4 regions of the Streptomyces asiaticus genome follow, and region 4 is predicted to be linked to each of the others. Evidence: riboswitches for the same ligand, from Rfam matches in the RefSeq annotation. Region 4 holds a riboswitch; each other region holds the start of a gene.
The links. Region 4 has a riboswitch for cobalamin ahead of KHP12_RS42830 (ABC transporter substrate-binding protein). Riboswitches for the same ligand answer to the same signal wherever they lie in the genome.
Positions count from the first base shown of each region.

Region 1: another riboswitch for cobalamin. It lies ahead of KHP12_RS01360 ((2Fe-2S) ferredoxin domain-containing protein); the one in region 4 lies ahead of KHP12_RS42830 (ABC transporter substrate-binding protein).
Region 2: another riboswitch for cobalamin. It lies ahead of KHP12_RS33155 (ribonucleoside-diphosphate reductase subunit alpha); the one in region 4 lies ahead of KHP12_RS42830 (ABC transporter substrate-binding protein).
Region 3: another riboswitch for cobalamin. It lies ahead of KHP12_RS37605 (cobalamin biosynthesis protein); the one in region 4 lies ahead of KHP12_RS42830 (ABC transporter substrate-binding protein).

Region 1 covers NZ_JAGSHX010000001.1:418,757-422,839, reverse strand. Annotated here, with positions in the region: gene KHP12_RS01365 (FAD-binding dehydrogenase) at 1-1,496, opposite strand, end outside; gene KHP12_RS01360 ((2Fe-2S) ferredoxin domain-containing protein) at 1,669-2,052, opposite strand; cobalamin riboswitch at 2,093-2,285, opposite strand; gene KHP12_RS01355 (NAD-binding protein) at 2,335-4,083, opposite strand, start outside.
Region 2 covers NZ_JAGSHX010000006.1:5,991,496-5,995,578, reverse strand. Annotated here, with positions in the region: gene KHP12_RS33165 (ABC transporter permease) at 1-170, shown strand, start outside; gene KHP12_RS33160 (ABC transporter ATP-binding protein) at 163-996, shown strand; adenosylcobalamin (AdoCbl) riboswitch at 1,122-1,286, shown strand; gene KHP12_RS33155 (ribonucleoside-diphosphate reductase subunit alpha) at 1,421-3,829, shown strand; gene KHP12_RS33150 (ribonucleotide-diphosphate reductase subunit beta) at 3,847-4,083, shown strand, end outside.
Region 3 covers NZ_JAGSHX010000006.1:6,976,072-6,980,154, reverse strand. Annotated here, with positions in the region: gene KHP12_RS37615 (inorganic phosphate transporter) at 1-929, shown strand, start outside; gene KHP12_RS37610 (hypothetical protein) at 943-1,194, shown strand; cobalamin riboswitch at 1,336-1,553, shown strand; gene KHP12_RS37605 (cobalamin biosynthesis protein) at 1,700-2,683, shown strand; gene KHP12_RS37600 (cobyric acid synthase) at 2,680-4,083, shown strand, end outside.
Region 4 covers NZ_JAGSHX010000006.1:8,155,564-8,159,646, reverse strand. Annotated here, with positions in the region: gene KHP12_RS42835 (FecCD family ABC transporter permease) at 1-796, opposite strand, end outside; gene KHP12_RS42830 (ABC transporter substrate-binding protein) at 808-1,848, opposite strand; cobalamin riboswitch at 1,909-2,122, opposite strand; gene KHP12_RS42825 (RNA polymerase sigma-70 factor) at 2,151-3,074, opposite strand; gene KHP12_RS42820 (carboxymuconolactone decarboxylase family protein) at 3,101-3,574, opposite strand; gene KHP12_RS42815 (DUF2165 domain-containing protein) at 3,764-4,083, shown strand, end outside.

The DNA.
Region 1 (4,083 bases), on a different contig from region 4:
GCGTTGCGGATGCCCATGACCTGGACGTCCTTGGTGTACGGATTCTCGATCTCGCGGTCGCGGGCCTCGATCTGCCGCTTGAGGTCCGCCAGGTCGATCAGGTTGTCACCGGTCAACTTGTTCATGCCCGCGACCAGTTGGGGCAGGGAGGTGGCGACCACGAAGTCCTCGCCCTTGTCCCGGAACCGCTGGATCGGCTCGGGGGTCTGCCAGATGCGGGAGAGGAGTTGCAGGATGTCCTTGTTGGTCAGGTCCGGGTTCTGCTCCGAGCCCGAGAGCGCGAACTCCTTGGCCATGATCTTCTGGGTGGTGATGAACCACGAGTAGTCATGACCGGTGGCGGTGATCGATCCGAGGGTGTGCAGGGTGTCGTAGCCCGGGATGTCGGGGCTGGAGAAGCGCCTGCCCTCCGCGTCGAACCACATCGACGACGGGCCCGGCAGGATACGGATGCCATGGCCCGGCCAGATCGGGGCGTAGTTCCTGAGGCCCTCGGTGTAGTGCCACATCCGGTCGGGGTTGACGATCCGTCCGCCCGCCTTCTCGGTGATCGCCAGCATGCGGCCGTCCACATACGCGGGGACGCCGGTGACCATGAACTTCGGCGGTGAGCCGAGCCGGTCGGGCCAGTTCCGGCGTACGAGGTCGTGGTTGGCGCCGATACCGCCGGAGGTGACGATCACCACCGGGGCGCTGAGCTCGAAGTCGCCCACCACGGTGCGCGAGGTCTGCTTGCCGCGGGCGGCGTCGCTCGGTTCCAGGATCGAGCCCCTCACCCCGGTGACGGCGCCATCGGTGACGATCAGCTCGTCCACCCGGTGCCGGAACGTGAACGTCACCCGGCCGTCCTTCGCGGCGGCCCGCACCTTCTTCTCGAACGGCTCGACCACGGCCGGACCGGTGCCCCAGGTGACGTGGAAACGCGGCACCGAGTTGCCGTGGCCGTCCGCGAGACCGCCGCCGCGTTCGGCCCAGCCGACGATCGGGAACCATTGCACACCGAGCCCGTGCAGCCAGGACCGCTTCTCCCCGGAGGCGAAATCCACGTACGCCTCGGCCCACTTGTGGGCCCAGTAGTCCTGGCCGCCGGGGTCGCTGACACCGCGGTCGAAGCCGGCCGTGCCGAGCCAGTCCTGCCAGGCCAGTTCGGGGGAGTCCTTGATCCCCATCAGCCGCTGCTCCTCGGAGTCCACGAAGAACAGGCCGCCGAAGGACCAGAACGCCTGGCCGCCGAGGTTGCTCTCGGGCTCCTGGTCGAGGAGGAGCACCTTGCGTCCCGCGGCCGTCAGCTCCGCCGTGGCCACCAGCCCGGCGAGCCCGTGGCCGACCACGATGGCGTCCGCGTCCGAGGACGGGCCGGAGGCGGCGAAGGCCGGAACCGCCGTCTGGGCGAGCGCGGCGCCGGCGAGCACACCACCCGCCGCCGTCAGGGCGCGACGGCGGCTGATCCCGCCGATCCCGGCGGGCGACGCGGAATTCTCTGTGGAGTTCTCCATGAGCTGCCTTCCGGAAGGGGGTTCGGAGGGTGCGGGAGATACGGAGGGGGGTGCCGCGACGGAATCGTGTTACCGGCCGGCAAGGTGTTACCGACGGTAGCCCACAGGGTGAGAGGCCGCCAGAGTTCTGCTCGTACGAGCAACTCCCTTGCCCCCAGGCGACTTCGGGTGCTCAGCTACCGCCCGGTGACGGCTCGGCCGAGGCACTCCCCCGCGGCGAGAACGCGTACAGATCGAGGATGTCGGGCAGCGGTGCCACCCCGGGGCCACCCGCCCGGACCCAGGCCACGATGTCCTCCGTCGCGTCCGGGTCGTTGACCAGGCCGAGCCACACCGGCCTGCCCCCGGCGGCCCGTCCGGCGGCCGACGGCTGTACCACGATCACATTGGCCTGGTCGCAGACGTCCAGACACTCGGAGACGCGTACGGGCGCCTCCTCACCGAGCCGCGTGATCTGCGCGGCATGGTCGACGCCGGTCACCTTGGGACTGCCGCAGCAGCAGTCCCGGCACACGGTCACCCGGCACGGCAGCGGGTCGGTCGGCCTCACGGGCACGCCGCATCACCCCTCCTCCGGGGAAGTCCGCCCCGGTGTCGATCGAGGAGGCGACCGCGTGAGTCTCCTGGCTCTCGGGTCGATGCTCGTCCCGGCCTTCCCACCCGCATACGTGGGCAGTGGCCTGTTCGGGATCCGCTCGCCGATCACAGTGGCGGTACCGCGTCGGATTCACACCGGCTTCCTCGTTCCGCCGTCGCCCTTGTCGCCCGGCATCATCGCATCCCGGACAGCGCCACACCACGCGGCCCCAGCCCCGGCGGGGCGACGGGCGGCCCGGCGTCAGTTCCGGCGGACCGGCGCCCCCGCCAGGATCTCACCCAGGCCCTGGCGGGTGGCCGCCAGCACCACGCGGTCCTGGGGCCGCAGGGCATAGCCGGGGTGCAGGTCCCACACCAGGGCGGGCGCCTGCTGGACGACACCGTCGTAAGGGGGCGCAGCCCCGAGGTCGCGTTGCCGGTCCGCGGGCTCGGCCGCGTCCAGCGCGATGACCCGCCAGGCGCCCGGTACGAACGCCTCGGCGACGGTACGCCCCTCCAGTCGCGGATGCCCGGCGACATGCAGGGCGGCGAAGAGCAGCACCCTGCGCTCGACCGGTATGGCACCGAGGACCTGACGTCCCATCATGGCCCCGGCGAACGCCGGAGCCGCCAGGCTGGAGACGCTGCGGCTGCGGGTGAGGGCCCGCGGATGGGCCGCACGCAGCGTGCGGTAGACGGCGTTGGCGAAGCGGTCGTCATACAGGCGCAGAGCCACCCGCAGCCGGGGCTTGACCGAGCGGGCGTACAGCGTCGCCTCCAGGTTGGTGGTGTCGACGCTGGTCAGTGCGAGCAGGGCGTGGGCCCGCTGGATTTTGGCGGCCTCCAGGACGCCTTCCTGGGTGACATCGCCGAGGACCGTCGGCACCCCGAGCCTGCGGGCCAGCGGGATGCCGCGCGCCCCGGGGTCCTCCTCCACGCACACCACGGGGATGTCCATCTCCCGGAGCCTGGCCAGGACCCGGGTGCCGACCTTGCCGAGTCCGAGCAGCACGACATGGCCGGACAGGCCGCGTGGAGGGCGGCGCAGCGCGGACGCGGTGCGGAAGGTGCCCAGCGCTTCCAGCGCGGCGGCCACCAGAACGGGCAGCAGGAGCAGTCCGGTCAGCCCGGACAGCAGTTGGAGGACCTTGCGTCCGGTCGGCTCGTCGAGCGCCGGATCGTCGATCGCCAGCACGTCCAGCACCGTGAGGTAGGCCGCGTGGAGCAGTCCGGCTCCGGTGAGCTGCCAGGAGGTGATGGTGAGGACGAGCACGGCGATGGCCATTCCGGCGACGGACCAGCGCAGCCGGCGGGAGAAGAGTGAGGCGAGCGGCAGTCTGCGACTGCCGAGCCGCTGTGGCGGCAGCGGCGCGCCGAGGGCGGAGACGGCCTCGAGCACCACCGTGTCGCGTCCGGTGGCGGCGGCGACCTCCTCGTCTCCGGGCAGCAGCCTGGGCCCTTCGTCCCCGCTGCTGTCGGAGCCCTCGCTGCCGCCCGGGTCGCTGGTGGTGGACGAGAGCAGGGCGAGGGTGCACAGCCCCGGGCGGGCGACCTCGTCCGTGCCGGGCGGGGTGCGCTCGGCCGCGCGCAGCAGCAGCCCGTCGGCCTGGAGCACTTTGCTGGTGCCCGCCACGGCGGTGGCCGCGAGTGCGGGGGCCGCGGTGTCGGCGTCCGACAGTACGGTGGTGGTGGCGTCCAGCTCCGCCGGGTCCATGCCGGGATCGGCGACCCGCGCCGCCTCGTCGAGGAGTTCCTCCAGGTGCTGGCCCAGTTTGCGGTTGTAGAGCCGGATCACCAGCCGCAGCCGGGGGTTGAGGCGGCGGGCCCGCAGCGCGGCGTGGATGTTGGTCTCGTCGTCGTCATGGACCAGGGCGAGCGCCGTCGCCTGATCCGCGCCCGCCTCGGTCAGCACGTCCTCGTCCAGTGCCGGCGCCTCCATGACCCGCACTCCCCCGTCCGGGGCGGGGTCGTCCTCGGTCTGCCGGGGCAGCGGGACCCGTCCGACGGCCGC
Region 2 (4,083 bases), 2.2 Mb from region 4:
ATCCGGCGGCCGTTTACATGGACCTGATGCGGTACGCCCTGATCAACGATTACCCCTCGTCGAACCTGCCGCCGCATGTGTGGGCGCTGGCCCTGGGCTGGGCGGTGCTCTTCGGTGTCGGGGGATTCGTGTACTTCTGGAAGGCAGAGGAGCAGTACGGCCGTGGCTGAGCAGACCCTCGACAAAGGTGCCCAGGCGGAGCGGGCCGACCAGGCCGCTCGGGCGGCTTCCGCGCCGGCGCGGGTGCCCACCGTCATCGCCGACGACGTCCATATCGTCTACCGGGTCAACGGCGGCCCCAAGGGGAAGGGCAGTGCCACCGCCGCCCTCAGCCGCCTGCTGGGCCGCAAGAATGCGCCGGGCATGCGTGAGGTGCACGCGGTGCGCGGGGTCACCTTCGTGGCGTACAAGGGTGAGTCGATCGGTCTGATCGGGTCCAATGGGTCGGGGAAGTCGACCCTGCTGAAGGCGGTGGCGGGGCTGCTGCCCACCGAGCGCGGCAAGGTCTACACCCATGGTCAGCCGTCGCTGCTGGGGGTGAACGCGGCGCTGATGAACGACCTGACCGGTGAGCGGAATGTGATCCTGGGCGGTCTGGCGATGGGGATGTCGCGTGAGCAGGTCCGGGAGCGTTACCAGGGCATCGTGGACTTCTCGGGTATCAATGAGAAGGGTGATTTCATCACCCTGCCGATGCGTACGTACTCCTCGGGTATGGCGGCCCGGCTGCGGTTCTCCATCGCCGCGGCCAAGGACCACGATGTGCTGATGATCGACGAGGCGCTGGCCACGGGTGACAGGAAGTTCCAGAAGCGTTCCGAGGCCCGGATCCGGGAGCTCCGTCAGGAGGCCGGCACGGTCTTCCTCGTCAGCCACAACAACAAGTCCATCCGGGACACCTGTGACCGGGTGCTGTGGCTGGAGAAGGGCGAGCTGCTGATGGACGGCCCGACCGACGAGGTCATCAAGGCGTACGAGAAGGAGACCGGCAAGTAGGCCCCGCCTGGGCGCCGCCCGACCAGGACGCTGGCTCGCCGGGCCGGAACGCACTAGCACATTCATGCGAAACTCCGCAGCTCCGACACAAGATATGGGGGCACGTGCGTCGGCCAACACAAGATGTATGCTCGTCCTCGCTGTCGCCGCAGGGGAATCCGGTGGGAATCCGGAACTGTCCCGCAACGGTGTACGTGTGCGCTCAATTCGGCGTGCCCGTAAGTCCGAGCGCCTGCCGACAGCCCTGTGAACACGTCCCCCGGCCTCGAGGGTTGGGCCGATGGACGCTGCGTGGTGTGTCTGGCGTACGAGGAGTGCGGCACCGGCATGCCCGTACGCGACCGTCGCACCACCCTTCGCGGCCTCAGGCCCGTCCGGAGTTGTGATCCGGACAGGCCCTGACCGAGCGAAGGAGAGCACCTCAGTGACCATCGCGCCCGCCGATCCGGTTTCAGCGCAGGCGGCTTCTCAGGCAGCGGACGACGCGCCCGGGACCGCCCTGCTACGGACTCTGACCGGACTCACCGCCGACCTGCCCGCCACCGACCCCGGCAAGGTCGCGGCCGCCGCCCTGCGCGGCCGTCATCCCGGCTCGGACGAGGCGGAGTTGCGCGGGCTCGCGACCGAGGCGGCGGCCGGACTGATCGCCGAGGAGCCGGAGTACTCACGGCTCGCGGCGCGGCTGCTGGCGCTGACCATCACGGAGGAGGCGGCCGGGCAGGGCGCGGTCTCCTTCTCCACCTCCGTCCGGGTGGGCCACCGCGAGGGCCTGCTCGCCGACTCCACCGCGGAGTTCGCCGCCGCCCACGCCGAGCGGCTGGACGCGCTGGTGGAGCGGGCGCTGGCCGACGGCGCCGACAACCGCTTCGGCTACTTCGGGCTGCGCACCCTCTACAGCCGCTATCTGCTGCGCCACCCGATCACCCGTCAGGTGATCGAGACCCCGCAGCACTTCCTGCTGCGCGTGGCCTGCGGGCTCGCCGAGAACCTCTCGGAGCGGGCGCTGGACGATGTGGCCGAGCTCTACCGGCTGACCAGCACGCTGTCGTATCTGCCCAGCTCCCCCACGCTGTTCAACTCCGGCACCCGGCATCCGCAGATGTCGTCCTGCTATCTGCTGGACTCCCCGCTGGACGAGCTGGACTCTATCTACAACCGCTACCACCAGGTGGCGCGGCTGTCGAAGCACGCGGGCGGCATCGGCCTGTCCTACTCCCGCATCCGGGCCCGCGGTTCGCTGATCCGGGGCACCAACGGGCACTCCAACGGCATCGTGCCGTTCCTGCGCACGCTCGACGCCTCGGTTGCCGCCGTCAACCAGGGCGGCCGGCGCAAGGGCGCGGCCTGTGTCTACCTGGAGACCTGGCACGCGGACCTCGAGGAGTTCCTGGAGCTGCGGGACAACACGGGCGAGGACGCCCGCCGCACCCACAACCTCAACATCGCCCACTGGATCCCGGACGAGTTCATGCGGCGGGTCGAGGCGGATGCCGACTGGTCGCTGTTCTCCCCGGCCGACGCGCCCGATCTGGTGGACCTGTGGGGCGAGGAGTTCGACGCCGCGTACCGCAGGGCCGAGGCCGAGGGCAAGGCCGTCAAGCAGGTCCCGGCGCGCCAGCTGTACGCCCGGATGATGCGCACCCTCGCGCAGACCGGCAACGGCTGGATGACGTTCAAGGACGCCGCCAACCGCACCGCCAACCAGACCGCCGAGCCCGGCAGGGTCGTCCACTCCTCCAACCTCTGCACCGAGATCCTGGAGGTCACGAACGACGGCGAGACCGCCGTGTGCAATCTCGGATCGGTCAACCTCGCCGCGCACCTGGGCGAGGACGGGCAGCTGGACTGGGAGCGCCTGGACGCCACCGTCCACACCGCCGTGACCTTCCTCGACCGCGTGGTGGACATCAACTTCTACCCCACGGAGGAGGCCGGGGCCTCCAACTCCCGCTGGCGCCCGGTGGGTCTGGGCCTCATGGGGCTCCAGGACGTCTTCTTCCGGCTGCGGCTGCCGTTCGACTCGTCCGAGGCCACGGCGCTCTCCACGCGGATCTCCGAGCGCATCATGCTCGCCGCGTACGAGGCGTCCTGCGAGCTCGCCGAGCGCCACGGCCCGCACCCCGCCTGGGCCGAGACCCGCACCGCGCGCGGTGTGCTGCACCCGGACCACTACACGGACGCGGTGGCCACCTGGCCGGAGCGCTGGCAGGCGCTGCGCGCGCGGATGGCGAAGTCCGGGATGCGGAACTCGCTGCTGCTGGCGATCGCGCCGACCGCGACCATCGCCTCCATCGCGGGCGTCTACGAGTGCATCGAGCCGCAGGTCTCCAACCTCTTCAAGCGCGAAACGCTCAGCGGGGAGTTCCTCCAGGTCAACTCCTATCTGGTGGACGACCTCAAGAAGCTGGGCGTCTGGGACGCCCAGACCCGTGAGGCGCTGCGCGAGTCCAATGGCTCGGTCCAGGACTTCTCCTGGGTGCCCGCGGACATACGGGAGCTGTACCGCACCGCGTGGGAGATCCCGCAGCGCGCCCTGATCGACATGGCGGCGGCCCGCACGCCGTACCTGGACCAGAGCCAGTCGCTGAACCTGTTCATGGCCTCACCGACCATCGGCAAGCTCAGCTCGATGTACGCCTACGCCTGGAAGCGCGGCATCAAGACCACGTACTACCTGCGCTCGCGTCCGGCCACCCGGATCGCCCAGAGCGCCCGGGGCGGCGCCGCGGCCGCCACCCCCACCCCCACCGTCCCCGTACAGCAGGCCCCGGCCGAGGCCGACGCGATCGCCTGCTCCCTGGAAAACCCCGAGTCCTGCGAGGCCTGCCAGTAATGCCCACCGCATCCGAGATGACCACCGTGAACACCGCGCCGGGCCACGTCAAGAACCTGCTGGATCCCGGGTTCGAGCTGACCCTGCGGCCGATGCGGTACCCGCAGTTCTACGACCGCTACCGGGACGCGATCAAGAACACCTGGACCGTGGAGGAGGTCGACCTCCACTCCGACGTCGCCGACCTCGCCAAGCTCTCCCCCGGTGAGCAGCACCTCATCGGCCGTCTGGTCGCCTTCTTCGCCACCGGCGAC
Region 3 (4,083 bases), 1.2 Mb from region 4:
TGTTCGGCGGTCTGATCGGCGCCACCGTGGTCTCCGTGGGCCTGGACGGGGTCAATGGCGACGCGATCGTCATGAAGGTCCTGATCCCCGCCGTCGCCGCGCCGATCGTGGCCGGCATCGCCACGCTGGCCGCCACCCGGCTCACCTACCGGCTCGGCCGCGACCGCTCCCCCGAGGACACCGCGAAGGGCTACCGCGCGGGGCAGATCGCCTCCGCCGCCCTGGTCTCCCTGGCCCACGGCACCAACGACGCCCAGAAGACGATGGGCGTGATCACCCTGGCGCTGGTCACCGGGAACGTGGTGGCGCCCGACTCCGACCCGCCGCTGTGGGTCATCGTCTCGGCGGGCCTGGCCATCGCGCTCGGCACCTACCTGGGCGGCTGGCGCATCATCCGCACCATGGGCAAGGGCATCACCGACATCCAGCCGCCGCAGGGCTTCGCCGCCCAGACCGGCGCCGCGACCGTCATCCTCGCCTCCTCCCACATCGGCTTCGCGCTGTCCACCACCCAGGTCTGCTCCGGTGCCGTCATGGGCGCGGGTGTCGGCCGTAAGGGCGCCGTGGTGCGCTGGTCGACCGCGGGCCGCATGGTGATCGCCTGGGTGCTGACCCTGCCGGCCGCCGGTCTGGTGGCGGGCGCCGCCGCGCTCCTCGCCGACCAGGGGAACGCGGGAATCACGGCGGTGGCCGTGCTCGCCGTCCTGGCCTGCGGGGCGATCTGGATGCTGTCGCGCCGCAAGCCCGTGGACCACACCAACGTCAACGAGGTCGGCACCCAGGAGCCGGTGGGCGCCGTCACGGCCGCCCTGCGGTCCGTGGCCCCGCCGCCCGCCGGTGCGGCGAGCGCCGCCCCCGAGGACGACACCTCGGAGCACACACCCGAGCAGACCCCCACCCCCGCCGCCGCGAGCAGCACCACCCGCTAAGGAGCCAGGAAACATGAGCATCGACTGGGCTGCACTCGGCCAGGTCTTCGGCATCAGCCTCGCGGTCACCGTCGGCATGGTGGGCGTCTTCACCCTGGGCATCGTCGGCACCTCCCGTAAGGCGGCGCCGGAGCGGGGCGGCACGGCCGCCGCCGTGCCCGGGGGCGCGGTGGGCGCCTCCTCGCTCGCGCGCACCGGCGCGTACGCCTGCTTTGCGGTGTGCGCCGCGGTCGTGGCGTACGGCATCTATCTGATCGTCGCCTGAGGACCCCGCTTCCCCGAACGACCACCGGCCGCCGGATGGTGGCGCTGACCAGCGCCGACCGTCCGGCGGCCGTCCTGTGAGGGGCGGTTGGCTGTGGGGCTCGGCACACTCGGGCGTCATGGGTCATATGCGAGTTGACGGCCATTCGCGGCCCATGGTGGACTTCCCGAGCCAAACGGCGGCAGGAGAGGAAGCCGGTGAGAATCCGGCGCGGTCCCGCCACTGTCACCGGGGAGCACCCTCCCATCGCCTGTATGGGGTCACGGCTCGTCCGTACGGTTCGTCGCGTACGCGGGGCTGGAAGACCGGGAGGGCCGCGGATCCGGGAGCCAGGAGACTCTCACCGCCGGTCACGTCGAACCAGGGCGCGGACCCTGAGTGAGGACATACCGCCATGCCCGGCATCGCCACGCCGCCAGCCCTCCCTGTCCGCTTCGGCTCTTCCGGCCCATCCGGCCCGTCTGGTTCCGTATCGCCGCGCCGAGGCGTGACGGCGGCCTGACGGATGCCTGCCGACCACGCCTCGTTCGCGTGTGGCGCGGCCCTCGGCTTCCTCGGCGACCTCGCCACGGGTGATCCGCGCCGCGGCCATCCGGTGGCCGCGTTCGGGCGCGCCGCCGCGGCCGCCGAGCGCCGGCTGTGGCGCGACCACCGGGGCTACGGGGCCCTGCACACCGCGTTGTGCGCGGGCGGCGCGGCCGCCGGTGCCGCGCTGCTGACCCGCGCCGTACGGGGCCTTGGCAGCCGCCGTGGCGCGGAGGTCGCGCTGACCGCCGCCGCCACCTGGGCCGTGCTGGGCGGCACGAGCCTGGGCCGTGAGGCACGGGCCGTCGGCGGGGCGCTGGCCGCCGGGGACCTCGAGGTCGCCCGGGAGCGGCTGCCGCATCTGTGCGGCCGCGATCCGCAGGCGCTGGACGGGCCGCAGATCGCCCGCGCGGTGGTCGAATCGGTGGCCGAGAACACCTCCGACGCCGTCGTGGGCGCGCTGGTGTGGGGCGCCGTGGGCGGTGTGCCGGGGCTCATAGGATTCCGTGCCGTCAACACCCTGGACGCCATGGTGGGCCACAAGTCGCCGCGCTACCGGCGGTTCGGCTGGGCGGCGGCCCGGCTGGACGATGTGGCCGGCTGGCCCGGTGCGCGCCTTACGGCGGCCCTGGCGACGCTCGCGGGCCCCGATCCGCGCGGTGCGTGGCGCGCCTGGCGGCGCGACGGCGGACGCCATCCGAGCCCCAACGCGGGCCCCGTGGAGGCGTCCTTCGCGGGCGCGCTCGCCGTCCGGCTGGGCGGCACCCTCGCGTACGGCGGCCGGGTCGAGCACCGACCGGTGCTCAACTCCGGCGGGCGGCCGGTGGAGTCGGCCGACATCGAGCGGGCGATACGGCTGTCGCGGCGCGTCGGCGTGCTGGCGCTCGGAGTGTCCATGGCGGCCCGGCCGGTCCTGAGGGCGTTGACGGGACGGCCCCGGGCCTTGGGAAGGGGCGGCGGATGAGCGGGATACGCGCTAAGGACGGCACGGAGGGTTCCGGGGCACGCGGCGGGGGGCTGCTCGTCGCGGGCACGACCTCCGACGCGGGCAAGAGCGTGGTGACGGCCGGGATCTGCCGGTGGCTCGCCCGTAAGGGCGTCAGCGTGGCGCCCTTCAAGGCGCAGAACATGTCGCTCAACTCCTTCGTCACCCGGGAGGGGGCGGAGATCGGGCGGGCGCAGGCCATGCAGGCGGCCGCCGCGCGCGTCGAGCCCAGTGCGCTGATGAACCCGGTCCTGCTGAAGCCGGGCAGTGACCGCAGCAGTCAAGTGGTGCTGCTGGGCAAGCCGGTGGGCGAGCTGAGCGCGCGCGGGTACTTCGGCGGGCCCGGGGCCCCCTCGCCCGGCGAGAGGGTCTCCACGGGGCGGGAGGCGCTGCTGGGGACCGTCACGGAGTGCCTGGAGGAGCTGCGGCGCACCCATGACGCGGTGATCTGCGAGGGCGCGGGCAGCCCCGCCGAGATCAATCTGCGCCGCACCGACATCGTCAACATGGGTCTTGCGCGCGCCGCAGGGCTTCCGGTCGTGGTGGTCGGGGACATCGACCGCGGTGGTGTCTTCGCGTCCTTCTTCGGCACGACCGCGCTGCTGTCGGCCGCCGACCAACGGCATGTGGCCGCCTACCTGGTGAACAAGTTCCGCGGCGATGTGAGCCTTCTGGAGCCCGGCCTCGAGATGCTGCGCGACCTCACCGGGCGCCCGACCGTCGGGGTGCTCCCGTTCGCCCACGGGCTGGGCATCGACGAGGAGGACGGGCTGCGGGTGTCGCTGCGCGGCGCGGTGCGGGAGAGCGTCGTGGCGCCCCCTTACGGCGCGGACGTCCTGCGGATCGCGGTGGCCGCCGTACCGCTGATGTCCAACTTCACGGACGTGGACGCGCTGGCGGCAGAGCCGGGCGTGATCGTGCGGTTCGTGGACCGGCCCGAGGAGCTGGCCGACGCCGACCTGGTGGTGCTGCCGGGTACCAGGGGCACCGTAAGGGCGCTGGAGTGGCTGCGTGAGCGCGGGCTGGCCGACGCGATCGCCCGGCGGGCCGCCGAGGGCCGTCCGGTACTGGGCGTCTGCGGCGGCTTCCAGGCGCTCGGGGAGCGCATCGAGGACGAGGTCGAGTCGAAGGCCGGGACGGTCGCCGGGCTCGGACTGCTGCCGGTGCGGGTGCGGTTCGCGGCCGAGAAGACTCTGGCCCGGCCGGTGGGCGAGGCGCTCGGCGAGCGGGTGGAGGGCTACGAGATCCACCACGGGGTCGCCGAGCTGCTGGACGGAGCCGAGGAGCCCTTCCTGGACGGCTGCCGGGTGGGCTCGGTGTGGGGCACGCACTGGCACGGCTCGCTGGAGAGCGACGGCTTCCGGCGGGCGTTTCTGCGG
Region 4 (4,083 bases):
CGACGAAGCCGATGGCGCCGGCGGAGCTGACCAGGGTCGCGGTGAGCAGCGCGGTCGCGCACAGCAGGACGAGACGGGTGCGGGCCACCCGGACACCGAGCGCCGCAGCGGCCTCCTCCCCGAAGGCGAACGCGTCCAGGGTGCGTGCGTGGCCGAGACACACCACGAGCACGGCGGCCAGGACGGCGGTGCACAGCAGCACATCGCCCCATCCGGCGCCGGTGAGCGAGCCGAGGAGCCAGAACAGCACGGCCCGGGTGGTGTCGGCGTCCGCCGAGGTGAGGACGATGAACGAGGTCAGCGCGGAGAACAGCTGCATGGCGGCCACTCCGGACAGCACCACGCGGTCGGTGCTGCCACCAAGGCTGTGGCTGAGCACCAGGACCAGGCCGAACGACAGCAGCGCACCGGTGAACGCGCCCGCCGACAGGGACACGGCCCCGCCACCCACGCCGAGCACGACCACGGCGACGGCGCCCGTGGAGGCGCCCGAGGACACCCCGAGCACGAAGGGATCGGCCAGCGGATTGCGCAGCAGGGACTGCATCACGGCCCCGCAGAGGGCAAGACCCGCCCCGCACACCGCGGCCAGCAGCGTGCGCGGCATGCGCAGGTTCCACACGATGCCGTCCCGGAGCGGCGGCAAGGTGCTCTCCCCCAGGCCGAGATGGGCGGTGACCGCCGCCCATACGTCGGCCGTGGAGATGTCGGCCGGGCCGATGGTCACGGCGAAGGCGACCGACGCGAGCAGCGCGGCCAGCCCTCCCGCGAGCAGCGGCAGGAGGCGAGTGCTCAGGTGGCCGGCACTCACTTGGCGAGCCCGAAGTCGCGCAGCCCGGCGGCGACCTGTTCCACCCCTTCGACCGTACGGATGGACGGGTTCATGGCCTGCCCGCTCAACAGGATGTACCGCTTCCTCTTCACCGCGGTGAGGTTGCGGGTGGCGGCGTTGGTCTCGAGGAAACGCATCTTGGCCCCGGCGGTCTCCGCGGTCTGCTGCCTGCGTGTGAGATCGCCGAGGACGATGACGTCCGGGTCGCGGTCGGCCACGGTCTCCCAGTTGATCTGCGGCCACTCGTCGTGGGTGTCGGAGAAGGCGTTCTCCGCCCCGACGGCCCGGGTGATGGCACCCGGCGCGCCACAGCAGCCGGCGAGGTAGGGCGACTGGGAGTTGGCGAACCAGTACATGAGGGAGACACCGGAGGCGTCCAGTCCCTCCGTGGCCTTGTGCACGCGCTCCTTCAGCCGCGCGACGAGCCTCTCTCCGCGCTCGTCGACACCGAACGCGTGGGCCAGATCGCGTATCTCGCCGTAGACGACATCAAGGGTGAGGGGCTTGCCGCGGGAGCCGTCACCACCGCTGTCGGTGTCCCTGCCCGCCGCGCAGTCGGAGGGCGAGACATATGTGGGCACGCCCAGCTTCTCGAACTGCTCGCGGGTGGCCACGCCGCCCTTGCCGAGGGTGGAGACGAACGAGGCGGTGACGAAGTCGGGTTCGGCGTCCAGGGACTTCTCGAAGGACGGCGCGTTGTCCGCCAGGCGCTCCACCGTGGCGTTGGCCTTCTCCAGGCCCTTCATCACCGGGTCGGTCCAGGTGGCGGTGGCCGCCACGCGGTCGGCGAGGCCGAGCGAGAGCAGGATCTCCGTGCTGCCCTGGTTGAGCGACAGGGCCCGCTTCGGGGCGGATTTCAACGTGACCTTGTGGCCACAGTTGTCGATCGTGCGCGGATAGCCCGAACCGGCGCGCTTCCCGGAGTCCGCGCCGTCATGGCCCGAGCCACCGCACGCGGTGAGCAGCAGGGCGGGGGCGAGCAGGAACGCCGCGGTACGGCGGGCGGAGCGGAGCACGGGCAGCCTCGGTGGTCGGGGCTCGTACGCGGAGCCTGGCCTTTGGTCGTCCTCCGCGCACCGGGCGCGGAGGTGCCAGCAGGTCTTCGGACTCGGGCTCGTCCGGACGGGGCCCCTTCCCGGTGCTCGTTCGCGACGGCCCCGCGGCCGTCACGGACTCCTCCCAGTGGTGTCACCTGCCCCGCCCGTCCCCCTCACCGCTGCGCGTCAGCTCCGGATTCACACCGGATTCCCTGGCCTCGGATGTGGCACGACTGGCTCCGACGAGACTACCAAGAGCGCGGAACGGCCACGTCCCACGGTCAGTTCGGCCGCCGACGTGCCTGCTTCACCTCGCGGTCCACGGCCCAGGCGTCCCCGACCGGCCCGAGGTGGCCGAGCTTGTCGGGGTTGACCACCGTGCGAATGGTCTGGATCTGCCCGTCGAGCACATCGAGGACCAGGGTGTGGAGCACCTTGCCGTCCCGGTCGCGGAGGATCGCGCCGGGCTGGCCGTTGACCTCGCGCGGCTCCAACGACACATCGATCCGCAGCAGCCAGGGGAAGACACCGCCCAGCAGCCGCGCCACGTTCTCCGCGCCCGTGACGGCCCTGGCCAGCTGCGGGGCCTTGCCGCCGCCGTCCCCGACCAGCCGCACATCGGCGGCCAGCAGCTTCCGCAGCCCGCCCACATCGCCGTCCTTCAGCGCGTCGAAGAACCGCGTGGCCAGCTCCTGCCGCTCCCGCCGGTCCGCCGCGAACCGCGGCCGTCCGTCCCGCATGTGGCGCCGCGCCCGTACCAGCAGCTGCCGGCATGCGGCCTCCGACCGCTCCACCGCCGTGGCGATCTCGTCGAACCCGAAGGCGAACACCTCCCGCAGCACGAACACCGCCCGCTCCAGCGGGCTGAGCCGCTCCAGGAGCAGCAGCGCCGCCATCGAGACCGAGTCGGCCAGCTCCACCGCCCGGGCCGGATCCTGATACGGATCGCTGAGCAGCGGCTCGGGGAACCACGGGCCCACGTACTCCTCCCGTCGCACCCGCGCGGAGCGCAGCACATCGATCGAGACGCGTGTCACCGTGGCCGACAGATACGCCTTGGTCGACGTGGGCCGGGTGGCCGAGCCGTCGAAGCGCAGCCACGTTTCCTGCACCGCGTCCTCGGCCTCGCTCACACTGCCCAGGATCCGGTAGGCGATCGAGAACAGCAGTGGCCGCAGCTCCTCGAACTCCTCGACCTCGCTCACGCCGATTCCTCCGTTGCCGATACCGGTCAGTGGAACTGCCCGACCTGGTAGTTGCCCGCCGGCTGCTGGGTGATGGCGTTCAGCCGATTCGCCATGTTCATGAACGAGACCAGGATCACCAGGGCGGTGAGCTGCTCCTCGTCGTAGTGCTTGGCGGCGTTCGCCCATACCTCGTCACTGACGCCACCGGCCGCGTCCGCGATCCGGGTCCCCGCCTCCGCCAGCTCCAGCGCGGCGCGCTCGGCGTCGGTGAAGACCGTGGCCTCCCGCCATGCCGCCACCAGGTGCAGCCGCACCGCGGTCTCACCGGCCGCGGCGGCTTCCTTGGTGTGCATGTCGAGGCAGACGGCGCAGCCGTTGATCTGGCTCACGCGCAGCGCCACCAGCTCCTGGGTGGCGGGCGGCAGCGGCGAGTCCTTGACCGCCTTGCCCGCCGCCATGACGGGCTTGAGGACCTTGCCCGCGGTCGGGCTGGCGGAGTAGTTCAGTCGCGCGTCCATGGTGTGCTCCTCCGTGGTTGTCAGTGGCTACACCCCTGAGACGAGATGGCCCCACCCCCTGTGACATGGACGCATGTGACCTGCGTCTCCCCACCACCGGGCCCACTGAGCCAAACAGTTGTACGCTACCGCTCGGTCCGATCAATGGAATGTCCGATCAACGGAATACAACGGGGAGACAGAGTCATCGTGAGCGAGCGAACCGGCAGAATACGTTCCCCTCGCACCTACTCCGCCGTCTCGGGGCTGCTCACCGGGACGATCGCGCTGTACATCGCGCTTGTCGCCTTCGGTAACATCACCGACTTCGACACCAATCAGCAATTCGTCCGCCATGTCCTGGCGATGGACACCACGTTCAAGGACGACGACCTGATGTGGCGGGCCATCAAGTCCACCGCGCTCCAGGACACCGCCTACGTAGCCATCATCGTCTGGGAGAGCGTCGCCGCCCTCGTCCTCATCGCCGCGACGGCCATGTGGGGCGCGGGACTGCGCGGAGGCAGCGT